Regions from separate parts of the Lysinibacillus sp. NPDC093692 genome, predicted to be linked through region 1. Evidence: riboswitches for the same ligand, from Rfam matches in the RefSeq annotation. Region 1 holds a riboswitch; each other region holds the start of a gene.
The links. Region 1 has a riboswitch for cobalamin ahead of ACQKN4_RS21910 (FecCD family ABC transporter permease). Riboswitches for the same ligand answer to the same signal wherever they lie in the genome.
Positions count from the first base shown of each region.

Region 1 (4,199 bases):
AGTTATTGCTAACTTCTTAAACTGGATGAAAACATACGTTTAAAAATAAAAAACTTGAATCAGCACCGAAACGTGTGGATGATTTCCGTCCCGACTGGGCGCTTTGTTGCTGACGCTGCTTTCGCACAGAGTAAAGCTTCCTGGGGGCGTTCGATGAGCCGCTTCGCTTCGCTGCAGGGTCTCGGGCCAACACGATGTTGGTCACGAAAGCGTTATCACAGGATGTGATGCTTTTAGCCTTCGTTCCCCTATCGCTGATCCCCGAGGAGTCGCCCAGTCTACACTACAATCAACTATAAACGTTTTAACAAAAGTCATTTACAACTTTTGGTGATGAACCAAAAACTGTCCAATTAAGTATGTTATATACTTTTGGACAGTTTTTTTATCTCTTTATTTAATTGGAATTATTTTCAATACCTTTTGAAGACGGTATGCAAAAATACCCGCGAATATAGCTAAAATAATATCCTTTGGCAAAGGAGGCATCATCCAAAGCCATGCTATTTTATAAGTGAAAGCATCAGGCGCACTAGCCCATAGCTTATAGGCAAAGTACATCCAATTTGTCCCTAGTAAATAATTAATAGCAGTTGCAACTAATGCAGCAACTATATAGCTTTTCTTCGTTCCACTGCGTTCTACAATAAGCCCTGCGACAAATGCAGCTAATATAAAAGAGACAATGAAACCAAATGTAGGACTTAAAATTTGTCCAAAGCCACCGCTGAATCGTGCAAATACAGGTGCGCCTGCTAAACCGATGCACATATAAACAGTACAAGCGAGAGCCCCTTTTCTACTACCGAGAATAAGTCCCGCTAAAATAGCGAAAAATGTTTGCAATGTGATCGGTACTCCGCCTACAACCATGAAAGGTACAATGGACGTAATATTAGCTCCTATCATCATTAATGTTGAAAATAGTCCAATGTATGCAATATCTACTGTTCTTAATTTTTGATGTGTATGTTCCACAACGGTTGTCATTATTTCACCCCTAGAAAGTAAAGTTGATAATAATAGTGTAAAAAAATAAAGTTTTTGTGTCAACTTGATTATTATTTCCGGTTAACGTAAAGGTGTTTTTTAACTTGATAAATGATTGATAGTATAGACTAACTATTGAAATATATGATAGAATTGTCATAATTTTAAATTATTCGATGCTAATGGTGTGACATCTTTTACAAAGTGTCACTTAAAAGGGAAGTCGGTGCAAATCCGACACTGTCCCGCAACTGTAACGAGGAGTTCTATGATGACTTAGCCACTGTTCTAGGATGGGAAGGCAATCATAGGTGCTTTGATTCGAAGTCAGGAGACCTGCCATTTAGTTATATTCCTGTAATGCCCACGAGGATGAAAGCGATTACGGACAATAGTAGAAGATAATCTAACTATGTTTAACTTCTTTAAGCGGGTGTCCAAACACACGCTGAAAGACGCGATTATGCCGAGGTTTAATTGATTCTAGGGTATTTCCATGCGCATGTGTATGGAATACCCTTTTTTCTTTCATTTATCTTCGTTCTGCTAATGTTAGCGAAGCATCAGCTACAATTACGGCTTGGTGAAATTGATGTTTAATGATTAGGAGTTAATAAACAGATGAATAGAAAATTTATGTTACTTTCAATGACCCTTTTTCTAGTACTTATAATTTCAATGACAATTGCAATTATGGTTGGATCGGTTTCCGTTACACCACTTTATGTATGGAAGGTTATCCTTTCTAAAATCCCTATTATACAAAGCTCAATCGTACAAGATTGGAGTCGCTCACAGGAAATTATCATTTGGCAAATAAGGGCTCCGCGTGTATTACTCGCTGCTATCGTCGGAGCAGGCTTGGCAATTGCAGGAGCAGCTATTCAGGCACTCGTTCGTAATTCAATTGCAGAACCATATATTTTAGGGATTTCTTCTGGAGCGACGGTTGGTGCCACAGCTGTCATCATTTTAGGTGCCTTTTCATTTCTGGGCGTTTATGCTCTGTCCGTATCAGCTTTTTTAGGCTCTCTCACAGCAATGGGGTTAGTTTTCTTCTTATCACATGTTGGCGGTAGAGTGTCCGTCTTTCGACTTTTACTTTCAGGGATGGCGGTGTCATTTATTTTATCTGCTATTTCAAATTTTATCTTAATGCTGTCGAAGCAAGAGGGGGGAATGAAGGCAGTCATGTTTTGGATGCTAGGAAGCCTAGCAGGTGCGAAATGGAGTATTCTTGTAATTCCTGCAGTCATTTTTATTGTAGTATTTGCCTTGTTATGGCTCAACTATCGCAGCTTAAATTTATTACTTCTTGGAGAAGAAGCAGCAGTTACATTAGGGGTTAACTTACAACAATTTCGAATACAGCTTATTTTATTAGTATCATTATTAACGGGTGTGCTGGTTGCTGTAAGTGGCTCAATTGGGTTTGTTGGTTTAATCATTCCACATATTGTACGGCTAATTGTAGGTTCAAATCATAAGTATGTCATACCGATTAGCGCATTATTAGGGGGGATCTTCTTAGTTTGGGCTGATGCACTTGCTCGAATATTAATTGCCCCTGAGGAAATGCCGATAGGAATTATCACGGCTTTTTGCGGAGGTCCATTTTTCATTTGGCTGCTACGTCGTAACAATTATTCTTTCGGTGAAGGAGATTAAAAATATATGACATTAGAAGCGAAACAAATATCATTCTCCATTTCTGATGAACGCATATTACATGAAGTAAATGTTCAAATAAAGGACAAGCAATTTGTTGGGTTGATCGGTCCTAATGGTAGTGGGAAGTCAACGCTATTAAAGAATATGTATCGTTTGTTAAAACCAGAAAGTGGAACAGTGTTATTAAATGAACAAGATATTCTAAAGCAATCGAGTAAAAATATAGCTAAAAATCTAGCAGTTGTGAGTCAAGAAACACCGGTCTTATTCGATTTTACAGTGCATGATTTAGTGAGTATGGGAAGAACACCCCATAAAAAACTATTGGAGCTTGATCAAGAGCAAGATTTTCAAATCGTAAAGGATGCACTGAAGCAAACGGGTATCGTTCATTTAGAGAAACGTAGCTATAGCTCTCTTTCAGGTGGCGAAAAAAAGCGTGTGATGGTTGCACGTGCCCTTGCTCAGCAAGCACAAGTGCTTATTTTAGATGAGCCAACAAATCATCTAGATATTCAGCATCAATTGCAGCTTATGGATCTAATCCAAACCTTACAATTAACAGTTGTTGCTGCAATCCACGATTTAAACATTGCGGCTATGTATTGCGATCAAATTTATGTTTTACAGCAAGGTCGAATTGTTTGTTTTGGCACACCAGAAGAAGTACTTACACCGGCATTATTACAAGATGTATTTGGGGTTTATGCCGATATTCAAACACATTCACTGACAGGTAAGCCATATTTAACGTATATCCCAGAGCAATTCACGAAGGAAGCTTTAGAAACTACATAAAGTGATTGATATATCAAAGCCTATTATGTCAAAAAAATTAAGGTTGTAATTATGGTTTTTGGCAAAGCGAGGGGTTGATTTCCGTTCCGACCGGGCGCTTTTTTGCTGACGCTTCGCTTTCGCACAGTTAAAACATTTGTTGTTGCTGCCGCTTCGCTTTCGCACAGAGCAGAGCTTCCTGGGGGCGTCCGATGAGCCCCAAGGAGTCGCCCAGTCGTAACGAAGATCAACCACTGTATATAGTATATATCTTCTGGCCTGTCACTCTAATTAATAGTGATAAAATCCTCAAGATACACTATTTACATAGTTATAAAATAAATTTTCAACGAAAAAGTTTATTTCAAAAGGCTTATTCACAGTATTAAAGAATTGAAGTCAAATTAAGATACTGCTTTTAAGCCTGCCACACCAATGATAATGGCGATGATACTAATAATTCGCGTCAGGTTTTTAGATTCACCGAAGAATATAATATTCACGAGAACAGCCCCAACTGTACCAATACCAATCCACACTACATAGGCAATGCTTAACTGTAGATAGTTAAAGGAGGTATATAAAAGCACAAAGGACATACCAAAGCCGCCAACATATATTAATAAATTACGTATAGTTTTGTTCTGACTATAAAAGCGTAAACCTACAACACCGATAATTTCTGAAATTGCGGCTAATAAAACAAGTAACCAGCCCATTATGCATTAGCTCCTTTCTTTTCATCATAATCTTTCGAAGGG
Region 1 covers NZ_JBNNUW010000027.1:45,758-49,956, reverse strand. The annotation lists gene ACQKN4_RS21920 (NADPH-dependent FMN reductase) at 1-43, shown strand, start outside; gene ACQKN4_RS21915 (biotin transporter BioY) at 394-990, opposite strand; cobalamin riboswitch at 1,157-1,348, shown strand; gene ACQKN4_RS21910 (FecCD family ABC transporter permease) at 1,612-2,658, shown strand; gene ACQKN4_RS21905 (heme ABC transporter ATP-binding protein) at 2,665-3,459, shown strand; gene ACQKN4_RS21900 (DMT family transporter) at 3,843-4,157, opposite strand; gene ACQKN4_RS21895 (DMT family transporter) at 4,157-4,199, opposite strand, start outside.

Region 2 (4,199 bases), on a different contig from region 1:
CTCGTGCAATTAATAAAACCGCGGTATCTTTATGTTCTTCTTCAGCATTAAAGCCTATTTCTGCTAAACGATCTTCTAAAATCGCAAATATTTCTTCATGGATACCGATTGTTTGACCATATGTGAACGTAATATTTGGATAATGCTCACGCGCATGTTCGATTTCTGCTGGAATATGCATTTTTGAATGTCCAGCATGAAGAAGAATAATCGGAATAACATGCACCTCTGTAGCGCCCTTCTTCACACAGTTCGTAATACCTTCTTCAATGTTCGGCGAGGCAAACTCTAAAAAACATGTTTCTACTAAAAAATTCTCATCAATACGAGGTTTCATTTGCTCGATAAACGTGCGTACCTCTTCATTTCCTGCTTCTAAACGGCTCCCGTGGCCGACAAATAAAATTGCTTTCATCTCATTACCCCTCACTAGTCGCCGCATGGAGCTGGCTCAACTTTTATTTTTGAAGACATATCCTGATACGTAAAATGTAGGATCTTTTTCACACGCTTGAAGTATTTAAACAAACGTTCATTTGGATGTGCATTTGCTTTATATTCTTCGATAATGTCGGTAATAAGCGGTATTAGCTGTTCAGGCTCTAATCCTTCAACAACAGGCTGAGCCGCATGTGCTGTCCGACCAACCGGCTTGGCACCAATAAAAACATCGAATTTACTTTTACGATAAACAATGCCAATATCATCAAATACGGCTCGATAACACGCCATACCACAGCCATTAAAACCAATATTCAATGTTTTCGGTAACGATATACCACCAAGCTTTTCTTGAATCTCTTCCGCATATGGAATCGAATCAGTTTTTTCTCCATAACAGAAATCACAAGCCTTTAACGAAAGTACGTCACCAATTGGTGTTAGTAAAAAGCCTACTTCGCGAAGCTTTGCTGTAATCTCTCCTGGCTCGGACGTAGGAATTTTCAAATGAATTTGGTGGTCTGGTGTATACTCCATCGTTCCTTCCTCACCAACTACCTCAGCTAATGTCATCATTTGTTGAGGAGTAAAAAACTTATTGGCTACCCCAGGACTAACAGCTAATTCAAAAACCGATTCGATTTTTTGTTGAACGAGCTTAGGTGTTACTTTCACAGCGCTAGTTCCCTTCACCTTTGCCAGAGCTGCTGTTGCCATTTCAAGCGATGACTTTTTAGGCTTTGGTTGTGATGTTATAGCTAAACTGGGCTTTATACGATTGGCATTCGGATCTGTTGCAAAATCATTTCGCGCTGCCCCAGTTTCTTGATTCATTGCCCATGGTTCATTTTCTTCCTTCAGTCGTTGATGTGGTCGTAACGGCTGTTTTTCTTCTCCAAGTGTATATTTACGCTGATAACCACGTGGTGTAATCATTTTATTGTCATAGAAAAATGTTGATGAATTCCCGATAATAACGGTTGTTAACATGCCGATATCATGTTCAAGCATTTCTGCTAAAGTCGTCATCGTAATTTCCTGACGGTCACGATACGCGCTTTTCACAAGGCCAACCGGTGTATCGGGCGAACGATATTCTAATAAAATTCGTTGAGCCTCTACGATTTGTCTCGTACGACGTCCACTTTTTGGGTTATAAAGCGCAATAACAAAATCCGCCATTGCCGCTGCTTCTACCCGCTTAGCAATTAAATTCCAAGGTGTTAAGTGGTCACTCAAACTAATAGTACAAGCGTCGTGCATAATAGGAGCACCTAGTAAACTTGCACACGAATTAATAGCAGAAATACCTGGAACAATTTCTACTTCGATACCAGTGGCTTCCGTCCAGCCTAGCTCGATTAATACTTCATACACTAATCCTGCCATCCCATAAACACCGGCATCACCACTAGAAATAACCGATACGATACTTCCAGCCTCTGCTTGACGTACAGCTTCCTGTGCACGTGAAACTTCCTCTGTCATACCAGTACTAATAATCGACTTTGCACTAACTAAATCTTGAATAAGCTCAACATAGGTTTTATAACCAATAATCATATGACTTTGTTGTAGTGCCTCTACAGCACGAGTCGTAATATGTTTAAAGTCTCCAGGGCCAAAGCCAACTACGAAAATCTTACCTTTTTGCGCCATTTTGCTACCCCTCTTTCACCTTTTCAATACCTTTAATGGCTGTTGTTTGTGCTGTACGCTGTAAAGATCCTTCACGTAAAGTAAAGACATGCTCATTATGTAAAGATTCATGATTTAAATCTTGTACGAGTGCCTTCGCATGCTCTGTTGTCGGCACGCGGTACCAATTCCCTTGAGGATAAGCAATGACAACACAAGCATCTTTACACCTACCATTACAGCGAGTCCTTGTCGTATGTATTTCCTTATCAAGTTCCAGTACCTGTATTTCATCACGAATTGCCTGAGTAATGTCCTCAGCATCTTTTTTCATACAGCTACTACCATTGCATATAAAAAGATGTGTTTTCATCCCTTCTAAATTCCAAGTTGTCATAGTTTTTCTCCCCTCATTTGCTTTTAGGAAAAAGAAAAACCTTTACTCTAGACGAAGAGTAAAGGTTTAGTAGAAGCCAAATAAAAACGAATATATACAGGTACTCGCTCTCGCTTCAACTTCTCCCTCCGAAAAGTTTGCATGCATTATCACATAAGCAGGTTTCCTGACTTAAGCTTCCTTTTACTTTCGCGCCTTCCTAGTTCTCACTAGTGGCATCCGCGATTTCATCAGCTATTACAGTAGCGGGGGCTGTATCGGATTCTCACCGATTTCCCTATTATCTTGAAAATATTCAAGCACTTATGGATGTTTTATATGAATTTATTTTTTTTGTAAAATTAAAAACTGTTTCTATCATAGCTTATTTTTTTAAAATTTCAATATTTCTTTCTAAATTTGTGACATTTTCAGTAATTTTTTAATGAAAAATATGACATTCCTTTTCTATTTATCCGAATTTTCGACATAGACACTCAATTAAAAATTTTTTCTTAAAAAGTATAGCATATATATGGAAATTCATGTTACACTTTGTCGTGAAATCACAACTTCATCTTTTTTCGGTGCGAATTGTTCATCATTTCGCTTAAAAGGGAAGCCGGTTTAAGTCCGGCGCGGTCCCGCCACTGTACTAGGGAGTTTTATAGATAATGTCACTGTCCAAAGGATGGGAAGGCCTATAAAACGTTGAACTAAAGCCAGGAGACCTGCCGAAAAATATGTGATCGTTTGAACCTACGAGGATAGGTGTGCGGCTGAGCAAATTAGAATTTTATTTGCATTTTTAGCTATGCACTTTTCCACAATTGGAGAAGTGCTTTTTTGATTTCGTATCGCATACTATTCGAACTATTTTAATGTGAGGAGGAGAAATTTTTGAAATTCTCAGGTTGGAAGCTTAGTTATTTCTTATTGGCATTTTTATTCGTACCAGACCGTGCATTTGCGATGCACATTATGGAGGGCTTTTTGCCAATTGAATGGGCGATTTTTTGGTGGGTCTTATCGATTCCGTTTATTATTTTAGGATTACGTTCTATTCGTAAAACTATTGATGAAAATCCTGAAACAAAAATGATTTTAGGCCTATCTGGTGCCTTTGCCTTTGTACTATCAGCTTTAAAAATCCCTTCTGTAACAGGTAGTTGTTCACATCCGACAGGGGTTGGTCTTGGGACAGTTCTTTTTGGACCATTAGCGATGAGCGTTATCGGAACAATCGTATTATTATTCCAATCTTTACTTTTAGCACATGGTGGGCTGACAACTTTAGGTGCTAATGCCTTTTCTATGGCAATTGCTGGTCCTATTATTGCTTATTATGTTTTTAAGGGTTCTCAAAAAATGGGATTATCATTTTCAGTAGCCGTCTTTTTAGCAGCAATGCTTGGTGACTTAGGTACATATATTGTCACTTCTGTACAATTAGCGCTTGCCTTCCCTTCTGAGGTCGGAGGCTTTATGACTTCATTCACAAAGTTTGCTAGTATTTTTGCGTTCACGCAAATTCCTCTTGCTGTTAGTGAAGGCATTTTAACAGTGATCGTTATGAATTTCTTGAAAAAATACAATGTGAGTGAATTAAAAGCTTTACGCGTTTTCTCGGCAAAGGAGGCTCACTAACATGAAAAAAAATTTACTGCTCTTAGCAATTGTTGTGTTGTTAGCAATCATTCCCCTCTTCATTCAAAAAGGCGCAGATTTTGAAGGTGCTGATGGT
Region 2 covers NZ_JBNNUW010000009.1:103,747-107,945, forward strand. The annotation lists gene ACQKN4_RS11930 (sirohydrochlorin chelatase) at 1-415, opposite strand, end outside; gene cobJ (precorrin-3B C(17)-methyltransferase) at 430-2,100, opposite strand; gene ACQKN4_RS11940 ((2Fe-2S) ferredoxin domain-containing protein) at 2,105-2,476, opposite strand; cobalamin riboswitch at 2,616-2,798, opposite strand; cobalamin riboswitch at 3,024-3,208, shown strand; gene ACQKN4_RS11945 (energy-coupling factor ABC transporter permease) at 3,356-4,102, shown strand; gene ACQKN4_RS11950 (energy-coupling factor ABC transporter substrate-binding protein) at 4,104-4,199, shown strand, end outside.
Region 2: another riboswitch for cobalamin. It lies ahead of ACQKN4_RS11940 ((2Fe-2S) ferredoxin domain-containing protein); the one in region 1 lies ahead of ACQKN4_RS21910 (FecCD family ABC transporter permease).

Region 3 (4,199 bases), on a different contig from region 1:
GCAAGAACAGAAAAGATCTTATGTTAATAGACTTTCTGGCGGGCAAAAACAAAGAATAAGTATTGCATTAAGCATTCTCAATAAACCACAGGTCCTATTTTTGGATGAACCAACAACTGGTTTAGATCCAAACTCCAGAAAAGATTTATGGAATATTATAAAGGACATTAGAGAAGAAGGAACAACAATAATCTTAACGACACATTATATGGAAGAAGTAGAAGCACTCTGTGATAATGTATGTTTTATTAACAATGGGAGTATTTATACTGTAGGAAGACCTGAAGAGATTATTAATAATGCTAATTTAAACTCAGTAATAAAAATAGGTTTAATTGCCGATTCTTCTGTCCATTATTTAGAAAGTTGTCCTGCAGTAGATAAGATTAAAAAAGAAGATGATTATTTCTATTTATATACGAAAGATATTAGAAAAACGTTAGATTATATAAATAAATTAGAAGATGAAAAAAGAATAACAACGACTAGTATAAATATTCAAATGGCGAATTTAGAGGATGTATTCTTAAATATGACTGGAAGTGTTTTGAAAATATGAATAGTTTCGTGAATTTATCTTCTATATTTTTTAAAATGGAAATAAGAAATAAACAAGCGGTTGTTATGAGTACGGTGTTCCCTATTCTTATGATGGCTTTAATGGGTACAGCCGGAAAAGATACGGCAAGAGACGGCATGTCCTATATGACTTATATTTTTCCTGGTATTTTAGGTATGGCTTATGGAGCTATTGGTCTTATAGCATTACCCGTTATGATTGCTTCGTATAGGGAAAGGGGTATTTTTAAAAAAATTAAAGTTACGCCAATCTCTGCATCAAAAATAATGGTATCTATTTTCAGTACACAGCTTTTCATTATGGCTATACAAACAGTTATTATTTTGGTCATTAGTGTTTTCGTTTTTAATGTTCAATTAAATTTTAATTCGATTTACACTCTTTTATTAATCCCGTTGTTATTAATCGGTGGTCTTAGTTTATTAGGCATAGGTTTAATAATCGGAATTTACGCTAATAACACAAAAAATGCCACAACTATGGGAAATCTTTCAAATCTAGTATTCATTTTTTTAGGTGGTACTTTTTTTCCGAGTGATGTATGGCCAAAATTTTTAATGCCATTTGTTTATATTAATCCACTTAATTATATTATTGAAGCTATTAGAAAAACACTTATTTTCGAGACTCAAAATTTTTATACGTATCTGACTGAACTTTCAGTAATAACTGCTATAGCAGTTATTACTTTAGTATTTTGTGTTAAAGTTTTTAAATATGAATAATTAATATCAGTTTACTATAATAAACATGATGCACGAAAATTTCGAATGTTGACATATTAAACACTTTGACGTAAATTAAAAATAATTGCATAAAAGCATTAGGTGCCCATTGCGGGAGAATAGGGAATAAAGTGAAAAGCTTTAGCGGTCCCACCACTGTAAAAGGGAGTTTCATAGAGAATGCCACTAGCATCGTTCTGGGAAGGTTCTATGAAATGTTGAAATTGAGCCAGGAGACCTGCCTATCTGCTTCGTATTATATAGACGATGGAAAAGTCTGTAGTTTATTTGTTATGGATAAACTACAGGCTTTTTATTTTTTTCTCTAAATCATTCTTCGAGTAACAAGGGCAAATAAGAAAGGGGAAATTTTCATGCAATTATTACAACAAACGATCCAAAACATTCAAAGTGCAGACCACAAAATGATGGGGCAGGCAAGAGAACGCATAGATGCACTTTGCAAACCTCCTAGTAGTTTGGGGAAGCTGGAAACTCTAGCTGTGCAACTATCCGGTATTACAGGTGAACTATATCCTGCAATTGATAATAAAGCAATTATTGTCTGTGCCGCGGATCATGGCGTCTGTGAAGAAGGAGTGACGCCGAATCCACAAAATGTGACGGTCTTCCAAACGCTAAATTTCCCAAGAGGAGGAACAGGTGTCTGTGCTGTCGCGAAAATAACGAATGCAAAAATTGTTACGGTAGACGTTGGGGTTAAAGAGGATATTCCACATGATGCTGGTGTCATCATTAAAAAGATTAAATATGGTACGGACAATATGGCAAAGGGTCCTGCTATGTCAAAGGAAGAAGCCATTCAATCAATTGAAGTAGGAATTGAAGTAACTACGGAAGAAATCAAAAAAGGGATAAATGTACTCGGGACAGGTGAAATGGGTATCGGTAATACAACACCTAGTGCTGCTATATTATCGGTTCTTCGCGAGTGTCATCCGAATGAAGTGACAGGCTTCGGTGCAGGAGTTGGACCAGGAGGAATAGCACATAAAGTAGAAGTCATCCGCAAAGCTATAGCATTAAACAAACCAAATCGTCATGATGCTATTGATGTTCTTGCAAAAGTCGGAGGGTTAGAAATTGGCGCGATGGCAGGGGTAATACTTGCTGCTGCTGCACATCGCAAACCTGTTGTTATTGACGGCTTTATTTCTACTATCGCTGCTCTAATTGCGTACGAACTTGAGCCAAACGTAAAAGACTATATTATTCCTTCTCATGCTTCTGAAGAACCTGGTGCAAAAATTGCTGCTGAAATGCTCGGAATTGAACCAATGCTACAAATGAATATGCGATTAGGAGAGGGCTCTGGTGCAGCTTTAGCCTTTCCTATTTTGGATGCAGCAAGCTCTATGATGAAAAACATGACTACATTAGAGGAAGCTATGTTACTGTTGAAAATGTAGATTTATTAATCTTTAGGTACTTATTGTCGCTGCTGTGGATGCACGGCGTTTGTGAAAATAAGAAAAATTCAAAACAAGCCCAAATCTGATATTTGGGCTTGTTAATATGCAACGGTATAGCTATGCTCGATTCAACTTCCGCAACGGTAACCGCCATTTCTTCGTATATGAAAGTATTCTTAATACTGTGATCACACCAAATAATACATATAAAAAGATATCCCCTGAGAAAAGTTGAAGTCCGATAATAAGCCCGGCTAGTGCTGCCCAAACACCATAAATTTCATCACGGAGGACTAATGGTTGTCGTCTAGCTAATAAATCGCGAACAATTCCACCACCTGACCCTGTTAAGACAGCAGCTACAATAACTGCACTAATAGGCATGTCGAGCTTTACAGCATAGAGAGCACCTTGAATCGCAAATGCGGATAATCCGATAGCATCGGTAAAATTGCCCCAGCGATGCCAATGCTGAATAAGACGGTGCGGAAATAAGAAAAATAGCGTAATCGCTGCAATGGCAATTTGGAACATCATATCTTGACCCCAAAGTGTAGTTACAGGTAAACCTATCAATAGATTTCGTATAGCTCCACCACCGAAAGCAGTTACGATACCGAGTATATAGACACCGAATAAATCATATTCTTCTTCCATTGCAATTATTGCCCCGGAAATAGCGAAGGCAATTGTTCCAATGATACTAAAAACCTCCCAAGCCAACCCTTTCACCCCTTAAGTGAATAAAATCATTTCTTGTTGTAGATTAGTTACTAATACGAACTAGAAAACATTAAAGTCTTCTTTTTTGTATCAGAAGCAAAGAAAGCATCGACTTATGATTTGGAATTATCAGATATTAAGTATCTAATTATAGCAGAAATGCATAGATATAGTTTTTAATTTAACTAAGCGCCTAAATGCAATTAGAAACACAAGCAATTTTTGCAGGCAAGCTCACAAATTGTTAAGATAAGATTTGAACAAATGTGAAATGGAGAAGAACATAATGACTTTTACAACCAATTTATTAGAAGAAACACTAGCATTAGCTGCTAAAATAGAAGATAAGGTACGCCCTTTTCATGCAAAGGTAGAAGATATGGCGTTCTTCAATCAACAAAAAGTGCTTGCTGCATTCCGAAAGCATCAAGTAAGTGATTATCATCTGCACCCATCTAACGGTTATGGCTATGATGATGAAGGGCGTGACAATCTAGAACGTGTTTATGCAGAGGTTTTTGGAGCGGAGGCTGCCATTGTGCGTCCGCAAATTATTTCTGGTACACATGCAATCACACTTAGCTTATTCGGAGTACTACGTCCTGGTGATGAATTACTTTATATTTCGGGGCAGCCGTATGATACATTGCAATCAATAGTCGATGGTGGCGATAAAGATACTGGCTCGTTAAAAGATTATAAAATCGGTTATAGCCATGTGGATTTATTGAATAATCA
Region 3 covers NZ_JBNNUW010000003.1:212,078-216,276, forward strand. The annotation lists gene ACQKN4_RS05315 (ABC transporter ATP-binding protein) at 1-559, shown strand, start outside; gene ACQKN4_RS05320 (ABC transporter permease) at 556-1,305, shown strand; cobalamin riboswitch at 1,389-1,565, shown strand; gene cobT (nicotinate-nucleotide--dimethylbenzimidazole phosphoribosyltransferase) at 1,680-2,735, shown strand; gene ACQKN4_RS05330 (trimeric intracellular cation channel family protein) at 2,856-3,461, opposite strand; gene ACQKN4_RS05335 (aminotransferase class I/II-fold pyridoxal phosphate-dependent enzyme) at 3,748-4,199, shown strand, end outside.
Region 3: another riboswitch for cobalamin. It lies ahead of cobT (nicotinate-nucleotide--dimethylbenzimidazole phosphoribosyltransferase); the one in region 1 lies ahead of ACQKN4_RS21910 (FecCD family ABC transporter permease).